Linked DNA regions of Solidesulfovibrio magneticus RS-1. The protein of the gene in region 1 interacts with the protein of each later gene in a pairwise test. Links are inferred from orthologs where the notes say so. Each region holds a gene or a part of one and is shown on either strand. Other genes may lie near its edges.

Evidence for each region.
Region 2: the proteins of DMR_RS07450 (region 1) and def interact in binary tests that used the Escherichia coli proteins (3 or more experiments, as listed by UniProt). The link is inferred for Solidesulfovibrio magneticus RS-1 from one-to-one orthologs.

What each region holds. Positions count from the first base shown.
Region 1 is NC_012796.1:1,770,683-1,778,071, forward strand. What follows is about bases 2,093-4,871. They hold DMR_RS07450 (aspartate-semialdehyde dehydrogenase), read left to right. Parts: upstream 2,093-2,858; coding sequence 2,859-3,884; downstream 3,885-4,871. Other genes in these bases: metF (methylenetetrahydrofolate reductase [NAD(P)H]), read left to right, coding at 2,093-2,651; DMR_RS07455 (aminotransferase class IV), read left to right, coding at 4,128-4,871. Also shown: DMR_RS07435 (ABC-F family ATP-binding cassette domain-containing protein), read left to right, coding at 1-1,244; DMR_RS07440 ((deoxy)nucleoside triphosphate pyrophosphohydrolase), read left to right, coding at 1,241-1,645; more of metF, read left to right, coding at 1,779-2,092; more of DMR_RS07455, read left to right, coding at 4,872-5,069; DMR_RS07460 (AAA family ATPase), read left to right, coding at 5,177-6,364; DMR_RS07465 (DUF4276 family protein), read left to right, coding at 6,361-6,918; DMR_RS07470 (hypothetical protein), read right to left, coding at 7,048-7,389.
Region 2 is NC_012796.1:30,452-35,068, reverse strand. The notes cover bases 1,815-4,617. They hold def (peptide deformylase), read right to left. Parts: upstream 3,577-4,617; coding sequence 3,052-3,576; downstream 1,815-3,051. Other genes in these bases: aspS (aspartate--tRNA ligase), read right to left, coding at 3,580-4,617; fmt (methionyl-tRNA formyltransferase), read right to left, coding at 2,081-3,043; DMR_RS00155 (DUF116 domain-containing protein), read right to left, coding at 1,815-1,963. Outside these bases: DMR_RS00160 (transcription antitermination factor NusB), read right to left, coding at 1-1,133; more of DMR_RS00155, read right to left, coding at 1,130-1,814. UniProt on the Escherichia coli protein: Removes the formyl group from the N-terminal Met of newly synthesized proteins. Requires at least a dipeptide for an efficient rate of reaction. N-terminal L-methionine is a prerequisite for activity but the enzyme has broad specificity at other positions.

The DNA.
Region 1 (7,389 bases):
AGCGGCAGGCTGCGGCCATCGACAACAAGATCAAGCAGCACAACGTCTTTATCGACCGCTTCCGCTACAAGTCGAGCAAGGCCCGGCAGGCCCAGAGCAAGCTCAAAAACGTGGAAAAGCTCAACAAGGAGATCGAGAGCCTGCGCGGCGACCGGCCCGACGTGCGCGGCCGCACCCTCGATTTCTCCCTGCCCGAGCCCGAGCGCTGCGACAAGACCGTGTGCGCCGCCGCCGATCTGGCCTACCACTGGCCCGACCGCGCGCCGCTGTGGCCGCCGCTCACCTTTCAGCTGTTCCGGGGCCAGAAGGTGGCGCTCGTCGGCCACAACGGCGCGGGCAAGACCACGCTTCTAAAGCTCATCGTCGGCGTCAACAAACCCAACGACGGCCGGCTGGTCCTCGGCACGGGCGTCAAGCTGGGGTATTTCAGCCAGCACCAGACGGAGATCCTCAATACCGAAGGCACGGTCATGTCCGAGATGCGGCGCATGGCCGGCCCCAAGGCCACGCATCTGGAGTGCTGCTCCACCCTGGGGCTGTTCCTTCTGGGCGAGGACTATTGGGACCGCCGGGTGTTCGAGCTCTCCGGCGGCGAGAAGTCGCGGCTGGTGTTGGCGGGTCTCTTTTCGGCGCGGGCCAATTTCCTGGTCCTGGACGAACCCACCAACCACCTGGACCTGGAAAGCCGCGAAGCGCTGGTGCGCGCCCTGGCCGAATATTCGGGCACCATCCTGATGGTCGCCCACGACCGTTATCTCTTGCGCGAGGCCGCCGCCGAGGTCTGGTCCGTGGGGGCTGAGGGGCTGGTCGTTTACGAGGAAGGCTACGCCGCCTACGAGGCGGCCCGGCTGGCCGAGGCCGCCGCCGCGTCCAAGGCCGAGGGGGCGGGCGCGGCCGAGGACAACGCCCAAAGCGCGCCCAAGCTGTCGCGCCAGGAGGACAAGGAGCGCAAGCGCCGGGTGGCCGAGCTGCGAAACGCCCTCTACCGCGACATCAAACCCAAGCGCGAGGCCTTTGAGAAGCTCGAAGCCGAGCTGGAAACCTTGCTGGCCAAGCAGTCCGAAGTCGAGGCCGTCATGGCCGATCCCGAAACCTACGCCCAGCGCGAACTGTTTTCCAAGCTCAGCAAGGAGTACAGCGACCTTTCGCGCGAAGCCGAGGATCTGCTCGCCCGCATGGCCGTCATGGAAGAGGAGATCGCCGATCTGGAGGCCCGCCGGGCCGCCCTGGTGGAGGATGTATGAGCGGGGCCGCCAAAGTTGTCGAGGTGGTGGCCGCCGTCATCTGGAAGGACGGCCGGTATCTCGGCGTCAAGCGCCCCGAGGGCAAGGCCATGGCCGGAGCCTATGAATTTCCAGGCGGTAAGATCGAACCGGGCGAGACGCCGGAGAAGGCGCTGGACCGCGAACTTTGTGAAGAATTGGGCATAAGGCCTGTCACGATTGCCTTTTTCCGCGAAAAAGCGCATGCCTACCAACACCTCTCGGTTCGTCTCCATTTTTTTCACGTCCGGGCGTATGACGGGGAGCCGCTCCCCTTGGAAGGCCAGGACATGGAATGGCTGACGCCCGAACAGGGCAGGACCAGACCGTTTCTGGAGGCCGACCGCGACATCGTGGACGCCCTAGTGGCCGAAACGGCTTGACCCGCCGGCTTATTTGCCGGCAATGCCAACCCCCCTTGAAGAGTTTTTGGGGAAAGGGGGCCCGGGGGAAAACCCCTTTGTGCAAAAAGGGGTTTTCCCCCGGTTCTTCCTTCCCCTCCCCAAAGGAGACGCTGTGCGGATCAGGGAGTTGATGGAGGCCAGGCGGCCGTTTGTTTCGTTGGAGTTTTTCCCGCCCAAGGAGCGTGAGGCCTGGGACGGGTTTTTCGGCGTGGTCGAGAAGCTCATCCCGGTGCGCCCGCTTTTCGTCTCCGTCACCTACGGGGCCGGCGGCAGCACCCATGCCCACACGCTGGAGATCGTCTCGCGCCTGAAGACCGCCTACGGCCTGGAGCCCATGGCCCATCTGACGTGCGTGGGCGCGAGCAAGGACAAGATTCGCGGTTTCCTCGGCGCCCTGGCCCAGGCCGGCGTGGACAACGTCCTGGCCCTTCGCGGCGATCCGCCCAAGGGGCAGGAGACGTTCGTGCCGGATTCCGAGGATTTCCAGCACGCTTCCGATCTCGTGGCCTTCATCCGGGCCGAGTATCCGAACCTGTGCCTGGGCGTGGCCGGCTATCCCGAGTGTCATCCCGAGGCCGTCTCGCCGCAAGAAGATCTGGAGCATCTGCGCCATAAGCTGGCCCTGGGCGGCAGCTTTGCCGTCACCCAGCTCTTTTTCGACAACGACCGCTATTTCGATTTCGTGGCCCGGGCCCGGGCCGCCGGCATTGACGCGCCCATGGTGCCGGGCGTGTTGCCGGTCCTCAGCCTGGCCAGCATCAAGCGGTTTGCCGCCCTGTGCGGCGCGTCGCTGCCGCCGGCCTACATGGCCGAGCTGGAAGCGGCCGATGCCGCCGGCGGCAACGCCGCCGTGGCCGAGGTTGGCATCGCTTACGCCCGCAAGCAGGCCCAGGATCTGCTGCGCCGGGGCGCGCCGGGCGTGCATCTCTACACGCTCAACAAGGCCGAGGCCGTGCTCTCCATCGTCTCGGGCCTGGAATATTAGTCGGGACACCGTCGGGGGCAGAGAGAAGAACCATATTGAAGCCGTTCCCGTTGCGGGTTTCCAAAGGGCGGCAGCCCTTTGGCCGCCGGAGGCTTCTCCCCCTGAACATCTCGCAACGCATTGACGACAATTTTCGCCGCGCTTCCTGTCGGGATGCGCTCGGTTGCGGAGTGCGGCACACACGCAGATTGCCTTACGGAGGATCGTATGGGCGGGGGCGAGTTGGTTGTGGCAGTGGCCGGCGCCACGGGCGCCGTTGGCCGTGAAATGCTCAAGACGCTGGAAGGTCGCGCTTTCCCGGCAACGACCGTGAAAGCCTTGGCGTCCTCGCGCTCGGCCGGCACTACCGTGCCGTTTGCCGGCGGGGAGCTCATCGTCGAGGAAATGACCGAGAAATCCTTTGAAGGCGTCGACATCGCGCTGTTTTCCGCCGGCGGCTCCACCTCGAAACAGTTCGCTCCGTTCGCGGTCAAGTCCGGTTGCGTGGTCATCGACAATTCCAGCGCCTGGCGCATGGACCCCGAGGTGCCGCTGGTGGTGCCCGAGGTCAATCCCGAGGACGTGGACTGGCACAAGGGCATCATCGCCAATCCCAACTGTTCGACCATCCAGATGGTGGTGGCGCTCAAGCCCCTGCACGACGTGGGGAAAATCAAGCGCGTCATTGTTTCCACCTATCAGGCCGTGTCCGGCACTGGCCAGAAGGCCATTGCCGAGCTGGAAACGCAGGTGCGCCAGCTGTTCAACAGCCAGGAACCGGACGTGAAGGTGTATCCGCACCAGATCGCGTTTAACTGTCTGCCCCAGATCGACGTCTTCTCCGATGGTGACTACACCTTCGAAGAGATCAAGATGATCAAAGAGACCAACAAGATCATGGGTGACGACTCCATCAAGGTGACGGCCACCACTGTGCGCGTGCCGGTTTTCTACGGCCACAGCGAGTCGGTCAACATCGAGACGGAAAAAAAGATCACGGCCAAGGAAGCCCGGGCCATCCTGTCCCAGGCTCCGGGCGTCGTGGTCTACGACAACCCGGCCGAGAAGATCTATCCCATGCCGCTGATGGCCGGCGGCGAAGACCCGGTCTTCGTCGGACGCATCCGCGAGGACAACACCATCGAAAACGGCCTGCACCTGTGGATCGTGGCCGATAACATCCGCAAGGGCGCGGCGCTCAACGCCGTGCAGATCGCTGAACTGCTCATGGAACGCGGCCAGGTGCGCGTTTAGGCGGGGAGAGGGAAGAGAAGATGCCTCCGGCGGCCAGGAGAGGCTCTGCCTCTCCTGGACCTCTCCGCCGGGGGCCTGAGGCCCCCGGACCCCCCAATTGGGTAGAAGGGGAGCGTTGGTGCGGACCATGGAAAATGGCGCCGCGACAACGCGCGAATGGTGCTTGCTAAGGCCTCGGAAGCGGGGCAAACGGGGGAAACGGCCGAGCGTCGTTTCCCCCATTTTGCATAGAAGGAGTGTCCCATGCCTGAGATTGCTGACGCCCAAACGTATTTGGAACGCCTGCTGGCCGCGCCGCGCCCCGGGGGCGAGGGCGTGCTGGCGTTTTACGACCACCGTATCGGCGTCATCGGCAAGGACCCGCGACTCATGCTCATGCCGCTGGACGACCATCTCGTCCACCGGGGCGACGGCGTCTTCGAGACCCTCAAATACATTGGTCGCAAACTGTATCAGGTGAAGCCGCATTTCGACCGCATGGCCCGCTCGGCGGCGGCGATCCATCTTGATCCGCCGTGTTCCTGGGACAAGGTCGCCAAGCTGACCCTTGACGTCTGCCGGGCCGGCGGCGTCGACGACGGCATGGTGCGGGTGCTGGTCGGACGCGGCCCCGGCGGCTTTGGCATCGACCCGGCCGAATGCCCGACCCCGAGCCTGACCATCGTGGCCTACCGCTTCCACCCCCGGCCGGCCGTGTCCTTTGCTCAGGGCGTCACCGCCTTTCGCACCTCCATCCCGGCCAAGCAGAACTACCTGGCCCGCATCAAATCCATCGATTACCTGCCCAATGTGCTCATGAAGCGCGAGGCGACCGCGCGCGGCGAAGATTATCCGGTCTGCTACGACGACAAGGGCTTTCTGGCCGAAGGGGCCACGGAAAACATCTGCATCGTGGACGCCGCCGGCCGCTTCGTGGTGCCGGAACTCACCAACGCGCTGACAGGCACCACCTTGCTTCGGGCCGTTGAGCTTATGGAGGGCGAGATGGAAGTGGTCTTTACCGGCATCCGCGAGGAAGACATCGCCACGGCCCGGGAAATGTTCATCCTCGGCACCACCAACGATTGCCTGAGCATCGTGCGCTACAACGGCGTCCCCGTCGGCGACGGCCGGCCCGGGCCGGTGTCGAAAGCCCTCAAGGAACGCCTGGTTGCCGACATCGCGGCGAACGGGACGGCATTTTAGGGTAAGCGAGAAGACCTTCTGTTTTAACGACATACGGTGTAATTACCCACAATGTGCGGGTATTCGTTACTGCGTTGCCGCCATGGTTCGACTGGGAGGACAAAGGGATGAAAATTGAATCCATAAGGCTGCGCAATTTCAAATCCTTCCAGGACGCCGAACTCTCGGACCTGCCAAGCTTCTGCGTCATTGTCGGCGCCAACGGCACGGGAAAATCGACCATCTTTCAGGTGTTTGGTTTTTTGCGTGATGCCATGGCGAGCAACGTCAATGTCGCTTTGGCCAAGTTGGGCGGCAGCCGGGGATTTCAGGAAGTCCGCAGCCGAAACGCCCAGGGTCCCATAGAGATTGAATTGAAGTTTCGGGCTGGCACAGAGAGTCCGCTGACGACCTATTTCCTGCAAATTGGCGAACACAACGGCAAGGCCATCGTTGAACGGGAAATTCTCAAATATCGCCGGGGCAGTAGCGGTCAACCCTGGCATTTTCTGGATTTCTCACGTGGCCAGGGGACAGCGGTCACCAATGAACTGGAGAAAACCAACGATGTTCGGGAATTGGACAGGGAAGAGCAGAAACTGAAATCAGCTGACATCCTGGCCATAAAGGGGCTGGCGCAATTTGAACGTTTTCCGGCTGTGATGGCGCTGGGCAATCTCATAGAGAACTGGCACATCTCGGATTTTCATATAAGCAAGGCCCGGCCGGAACAAGAGGCCGGCTATGCCGAGCACCTCTCCCGGGAGGGCGAGAATCTATCGCTTGTCATAGAATACTTGTACAAGAATAAGCGAACGGCCTTCGACAAGATCTTGTCGCTGCTGCAAATGCGCGTCCCCGGCATTACAAGCGTCGAGTCGAAGACAACGGAAGAAGGCCGAGTCTTGTTGAAGTTTCAGGATGGGGCGTTCGAGGATCCCTTTTTAGCCCGTTATGTTTCCGACGGCACCATCAAAATGCTCGCCTATCTGACGCTGCTCTATGACCCGGCCCCACATCCCCTCCTGTGTGTCGAGGAGCCGGAAAATCAACTGTATCCGAAACTGCTGTGGGAACTCGCCGAGGAGTTCAGGGCCTACGCGCACCGGGGCGGCCAGGTTTTTGTTTCGACGCATTCTCCGGATTTTCTCAACGCCGCCAAATTGGACGAGGTTTTTTGGCTCATCAAGACCAAGGGCTATACCCAGATTCGCCGGGCCAGGGATGACCAACAATTGGCCGCATACATGGCCGAGGGCGACCAGATGGGCTATCTTTGGGAGCAGGGTTTTTTTGAAGGGGCGGACCCTCAATGAAAACACTGGTCTTTTTTCTGGAAGAGCCATCGGCCAAGGCCATGCTGGAGGGCATATTGCCTCGGATTCTGCCACGGCAGTGGCTTGTCAGATATATCGTTTTTCAAGGAAAGCAGGATTTAGAGAAGAACTTGACTAAGAAGATACGCCATTGGCGAATGCCGAATTCCGTGTTCATCGTGATGCGAGATCAAGATGCCGGCGACTGTCGTGCTATTAAATCAAGGCTCAATCTTCTGTGCGAGGGAGCCAAAGACAAGCGCATACTCGTTCGTATTGCTTGCAGGGAGTTGGAAAGCTTCTATTTGGGTGATCTCGCAGCCGTTGAGCAAGGACTCAACCTTTCGGGATTACGAGGCTTGCAACAAAAGAAAAAATACCGAAATCCCGACAGTCTGGGGTCTCCGTCAAAAGAACTTTCCATGCTGACGGGCTATGCCTACGAAAAATTGTCTGGTTCGCGGGCGATAGCCCCTTTTATGGCCCTTGATCATAATTGTTCGAAAAGTTTTCAGGCCCTGCTCACCGGCATTCAAAAAATGGTGGCGGCGTAGCGCAAGACCCGGGCGTGGGGGCCGATATACGTCGTGGAGCGACATGATGCGCCGGCCTGGAAACAGGCCGGCGCGTTCTTTTTCATGGGATCAGCGCCAAGATGCTGGCCGTCCGGCTGCGGGCAAGGATTATCGGGGCAAGACCTTGTCTCCCGGAACCGTTCGCTTCGCCAGGTGGGCGGCCAGGGCCTCGGCTACCTGGCGGCGGCCGGCCAGGTTGAGATGCTCGCAGGCGTAGTCGCGGTCCACGAACTGGTCCTCGGGCAGCAGCGCCGACAGGTCCAGGCAGTCCACGCCGGCCTCGGCCAACGTCCTGACAACGCGCCGGGCGCTGTCCGAGACCGTGGCCGCGAACTCCCCGCCCACAAGCGACATGCCGCCTTCCACGTCGATGGGCGTCAGGTAAAAAAGCGTCGTCACACCGGCCCGGGACAGCCTGGCCGCCGTGTCCAGCAGGTGGCCGATCATGGG
Region 2 (4,617 bases), 1.7 Mb from region 1 along the record:
GGCGCGTCGAGCAGGATGGTTCCGACCGGAGCGCCCAAGGCCATCCTGGTGGCCGAGGCGCGAAAGGCCGGGATGGGCGGCAGGCCCAGGCGGGCGGCCTCGCGGGGCAGACCGGCCAGACGCGCGGCGTGCATGTCGGCGGCAAACACGCGCTTGCCGGCTTCGGCGATGAGCAGGGTCTTGCCGCCGCGTCCGGCGCAGGCGTCGAAGATCGGCTCCGGCCACTCGGGCAGGTCCAGACGGTAGAGCACGTCCTGGGCGGCGGCGGACTGGCGCGACAGCGCGCCGGACGCCAGCAGCTCGGGCAAATTGAGGCCGGCGGCGGCGAAGTCCGTACCGGTGGGCACGGCGATGGTCGGGAAAACGGCGTACAGCGCACCGGGCAGGGCGGCCAGGGCGTTGAACAAGGCCTGGGCCTCGGGCCGGGCGCCGTTGACCCGAAGCCCCAGGGGCGCGGGTTCGGCCTGGGCGGCCAGATGCTGACGGGTTTCGTCCGGGCCGCAAGCGCCGAGCCACAGGGACACGATCCATTCCGGGCAGGAGAAGGCCCGGCTCAAATACACGGCTTCCGAGGGCCGGTCGCGGCGGTAGAAGCCCGGCTCCTCGAACGCGCCGGGATCGGCGGCCACCCGGCGCAGCACGGCGTTGGCCATGCCGGAAAGGCCCTTGCCGCCGGCCTTGCGCACGGCGGAAACGGCCCAGTCCACCGAGGCGTAGGCCGGCACCTTGGCGCAGTGGAGAATCTCGTAGGCGGCCAGCCCAAGAATCCGGCGCACGGCCAGGGGCACGGCGGTCGGGTTTTTCAGGAACTGGGCCAAAATGTAGTCCAAACGGCCGCACAGGCGCAGATAGCCGTAGACCAGCTCCGTGGCCAGGCCCCGGTCGCGAGGGTCCAGGGTGGAATCGGCCAGGGCCACGTCCAGGGCGGCCTGGACGTCCTGTCCCGGGGATTTGGGGCTGGGCAGCACCCGGCCAAGGACGGTGAGGGCAATGCGCCGGGCCGGCGGCAAGGCGCCCGGGTGGCTCGGTTGGCCGGGCTGACCATCGTGGAAAGTCTGGCCCGGCCGGGCGGCGGGCGAGGGCCGATGGGGACGCGGCGGACGCGGCCCCCGGGGCGGGCGCGGCGGGGTCATCGGGCACCGCCGGCGGGCACGAAACGCGACAAACCGGGAAAAGCCTCGAAAAGGGGCGGTTTTTCTTCCGCGCCGGCCAGGAAAAAGCGCAAGGCGGCCTCCAGATGGGGCAGGGCGACCTGGGTGTCCAGGCAGGGGCCGTTTGGCCGGTCGTTGAGCACGCCGTAGACCGGGATGGGGTAGGTGTCCTGGATGCCGCTGGTCAGGTCGCGTTCGCAGGCCACGGCCACGATGAGTTTCGGGCGCTTTTGCACCACGATGCGCCGGGCGATGGTGCCGCCGGTGGCGATGGCGATATGGACGCCGTAGGCCTCGGACAGGGCGATAAGGCCGTCCACCGGACACTGGCCGCAGCGTTTGCAGTTGTTGATGTCGTAGGTGAGCCGTCTGGCGCAGCGCGAGGATTGCAGGCAGTGGGGGAGAAGCACCAGCACCTGCCCGGCGTCATAACGGCCGGCCCGGGCGGCCACGATTTCGTTGTTGACCTTGATAAATGACGCCCGGACCCGGCTTTTGGAGATGTGGAACAGCCGGGCGAAAATGGTCATGAGCGGCAAAAACACCCGGGCCATGACGCCGCGCAGGTGGTCGGACCCCAGAAACGGCCGGCCCAGGGCGACGCTGGCGGCCAGCCCCAGGGTGGCCCACAGCACCAGGACGATGGCGGCGGCGCAAACCAGCCCGAGCAGCCAGGGGGCCAGGGGATGGATGTTGGCCAGGCCGATGGACGGCACGGCCCAGACAAAGGCCAGCACGGCGCACACGGCCAGTCCCGTGCCGCACAAAAGGCCAATGAAAAGCCGTTTTCTCGACGGTTCGCTCCGTTCCACAATGCTCCTACCCCCCTTTTCCCCATTTGGGGGGTCCGGGGGCCTCAGGCCCCCGGCCGCCGGAGGCATCTTCATCTTCTCGCTTATTCCAATTCCATCAATAACTTATTCTAAATATTACTCACCAGGCGGGCCGCACACGGCCATGGCGTCTTCGTCGCATTTGCCGAGGTAGCCGCAAGAGAAGGCCTGGGCGTTCATGGGCCGTTTGCCGGCCGGGATGACTGCCGGCACGAGGTAGACGGCGTCGGCGCAGGCGATGCCGATCTGGCAGTCCATGAGTCCCAGGATGTCGCCGGGCTTGGCTCCGGACGGCAGGGGACAGCCGACCTTGCCGGGCTGGGCGATGATGCGCAGGGCCGGCTTGTCGGCGGCCGGCTTCCAGAAGAAAAAGGCCCCGGGATTGGGGGTCATGGACCGGATATGGTTGTGGACCTCGGCGGCGGGCCGGTTCCAGTCGATCAAGGCCTCGGCCTTGTCGATTTTCTTGGCGTAGGTCACGCGCGTGGCGTCCTGCTCGACCAGGGGCACGCCGCCCTGACGCAGGCGCTTTAAGCAGTGCGTCAGCACGCGCCCGCCAAGGTCGGCCAGTTCGGCCCGAATGGTCCCGGCGGTGTCGTTTATGCCCACGGCCAGGGTGCGCTGCATGACCATGGGGCCGGCGTCCAGGGCCAGGGCCATGCGCATGATGGTGACGCCGGTCAATGTCTCGCCGGCGGCGATGGAGCGCTCGATGGGGGCCGCGCCGCGCCAGGCGGGCAGCAGCGAGGCGTGGACGTTGAGCGGCATCAGCGCCGGCACGTCAAGGACGGCCTGGGGCAGGATCATGCCGTAGGCGGCCACCAGCAGCACGTCGGGCTTGTAGGCGGCAAGGGTGGCCACCTCGGCCGGGTCCTTGAAGGACTCGGGCTGGTGGATGGGCAGGCCGCGCTCCAGGGCGAGCTTCTTGACCGGCCCGAGCAAGCACTTCTTGCCCCGGCCGCAGGGCCGGTCGGGCTGGGTGTAGACGGCGGCCACGGTCACGTCCTGGCTGCCCAGCACATGCTCGAGCACCGTGGCCGCGAACTCCGGCGTGCCCATGAAGACCGCTACGAGTTTGTCTTCTCGGCTGGGGGCGTCTGTGCCCATCGTTTCACCCGCTTGTCGTACATGGCGCGTTTGAGACGGCTGATGCGGTCGATAAACAGCACCCCGTCCAGATGGTCGACCTCGTGCTGGAGGCACACGGCCAAAAGCTCGTCGGCCTCGATAGTCAGGGGCTGACCGGCCAGATCCAGGGCCGTGACCGTGACGTTGGCCGCCCGGCGCACCTTGGTGCGGTAGCTGCGCACGGACAGGCAGCCTTCCTCGTCTTCCTGCTCGCCCGAGGCGGCGGTGATGACGGGGTTGACCAGGGTCATGAGCGCTTCGCGCTTGTCCGGGCCGGACAGGTCGATGACGATGAGGCGAATGGACGCGCCGACCTGGGGCGCGGCCAGGCCGATGCCCTGGTTGGCGTACATGGCTTCGGCCATGCCGGCGGCGAGTTCCCGGATTGCGTCCGTGATCTCGGCCACCGGCTCGGCCTTTTTCGCCAGCACAGGATGCGGATATTTCAGTATTTCAAGGGGCATGGGTCAGGATTGTTCCTTATCCTTGTCGCGCGTGCGCAGTTTGATGCCCAGTTCGCGCAACTGGTTGGTGGACACCTCGCCCGGGGCTTCGGTCATGAGGCACAAGGCCTTCTGGGTCTTGGGGAAGGCGATGACGTCGCGAATGGACTTGGCCCCGGCCAGGATCATGATAAGGCGGTCCAGGCCAAAGGCAATGCCGCCGTGGGGCGGCGCGCCGTACTCCAGGGCGCGCAGCAGGAAGCCGAACTTGTCCTCGGCCTCCTGGGCATCAATGCCCAGCACGGCGAACATGGCCCGCTGGGTCTCGCGGTCGTGGATGCGGATAGAGCCGCCGCCGATCTCGCTGCCGTTAAGGACCAGGTCGTAGGCCCGGGCCAGGGCTTCGCCGGGAGCGGACTCCAGGGTTCCGAGCTGGCCGGGCTGGGGCGAGGTGAAGGGATGGTGGCGGGCCGCCCAGCGCTTGGCCTCGGGATCGTATTCCAGCAGCGGGAAATCGGTGATCCACACCGGGGCGAAGCTGCCCTCGGGGATCATCTCGAAGCGTTCGCCAAGCTGGAGGCGCAGATAGCCCAGGGCGTTGTTGACCATGTCCGACGCACCGGCCTGGAAGAAGACGATGTCGCCGACTTCGAGGCCAAAGGCGTCGGTGAGGCCCTTTTTCTCTTCGTCGCTCAAGAATTTGGCAAAGGGCGACTGCCACTCGTCTTCCTTGATCTTGATCCAGGCCAGACCCTTGGCTCCGTAGATTTTGACGAACTCGGTGAAGTCGTCGATCTCCTTGCGCGACAGGGCCGCGCCGCCGGGCACGCGGATGCCCTTGACCAGCTCGGCCTTGGCAAAGACCTGGAAACCGGAGTTTTTCACGATAGAGGTGACGTCCACGAGTTTCAGGCCAAAGCGGATGTCGGGCTTGTCCAGGCCGTAGTCGCGGATGGCCTCGGCAAAGGGCATGCGCGGGAAGACTTCGGGCAGCACGACGCCGGCGGCCTCGCGGAACATGGTCTTAACCATGGTCTCGGCCATGCCCATGACCTGCTCCTC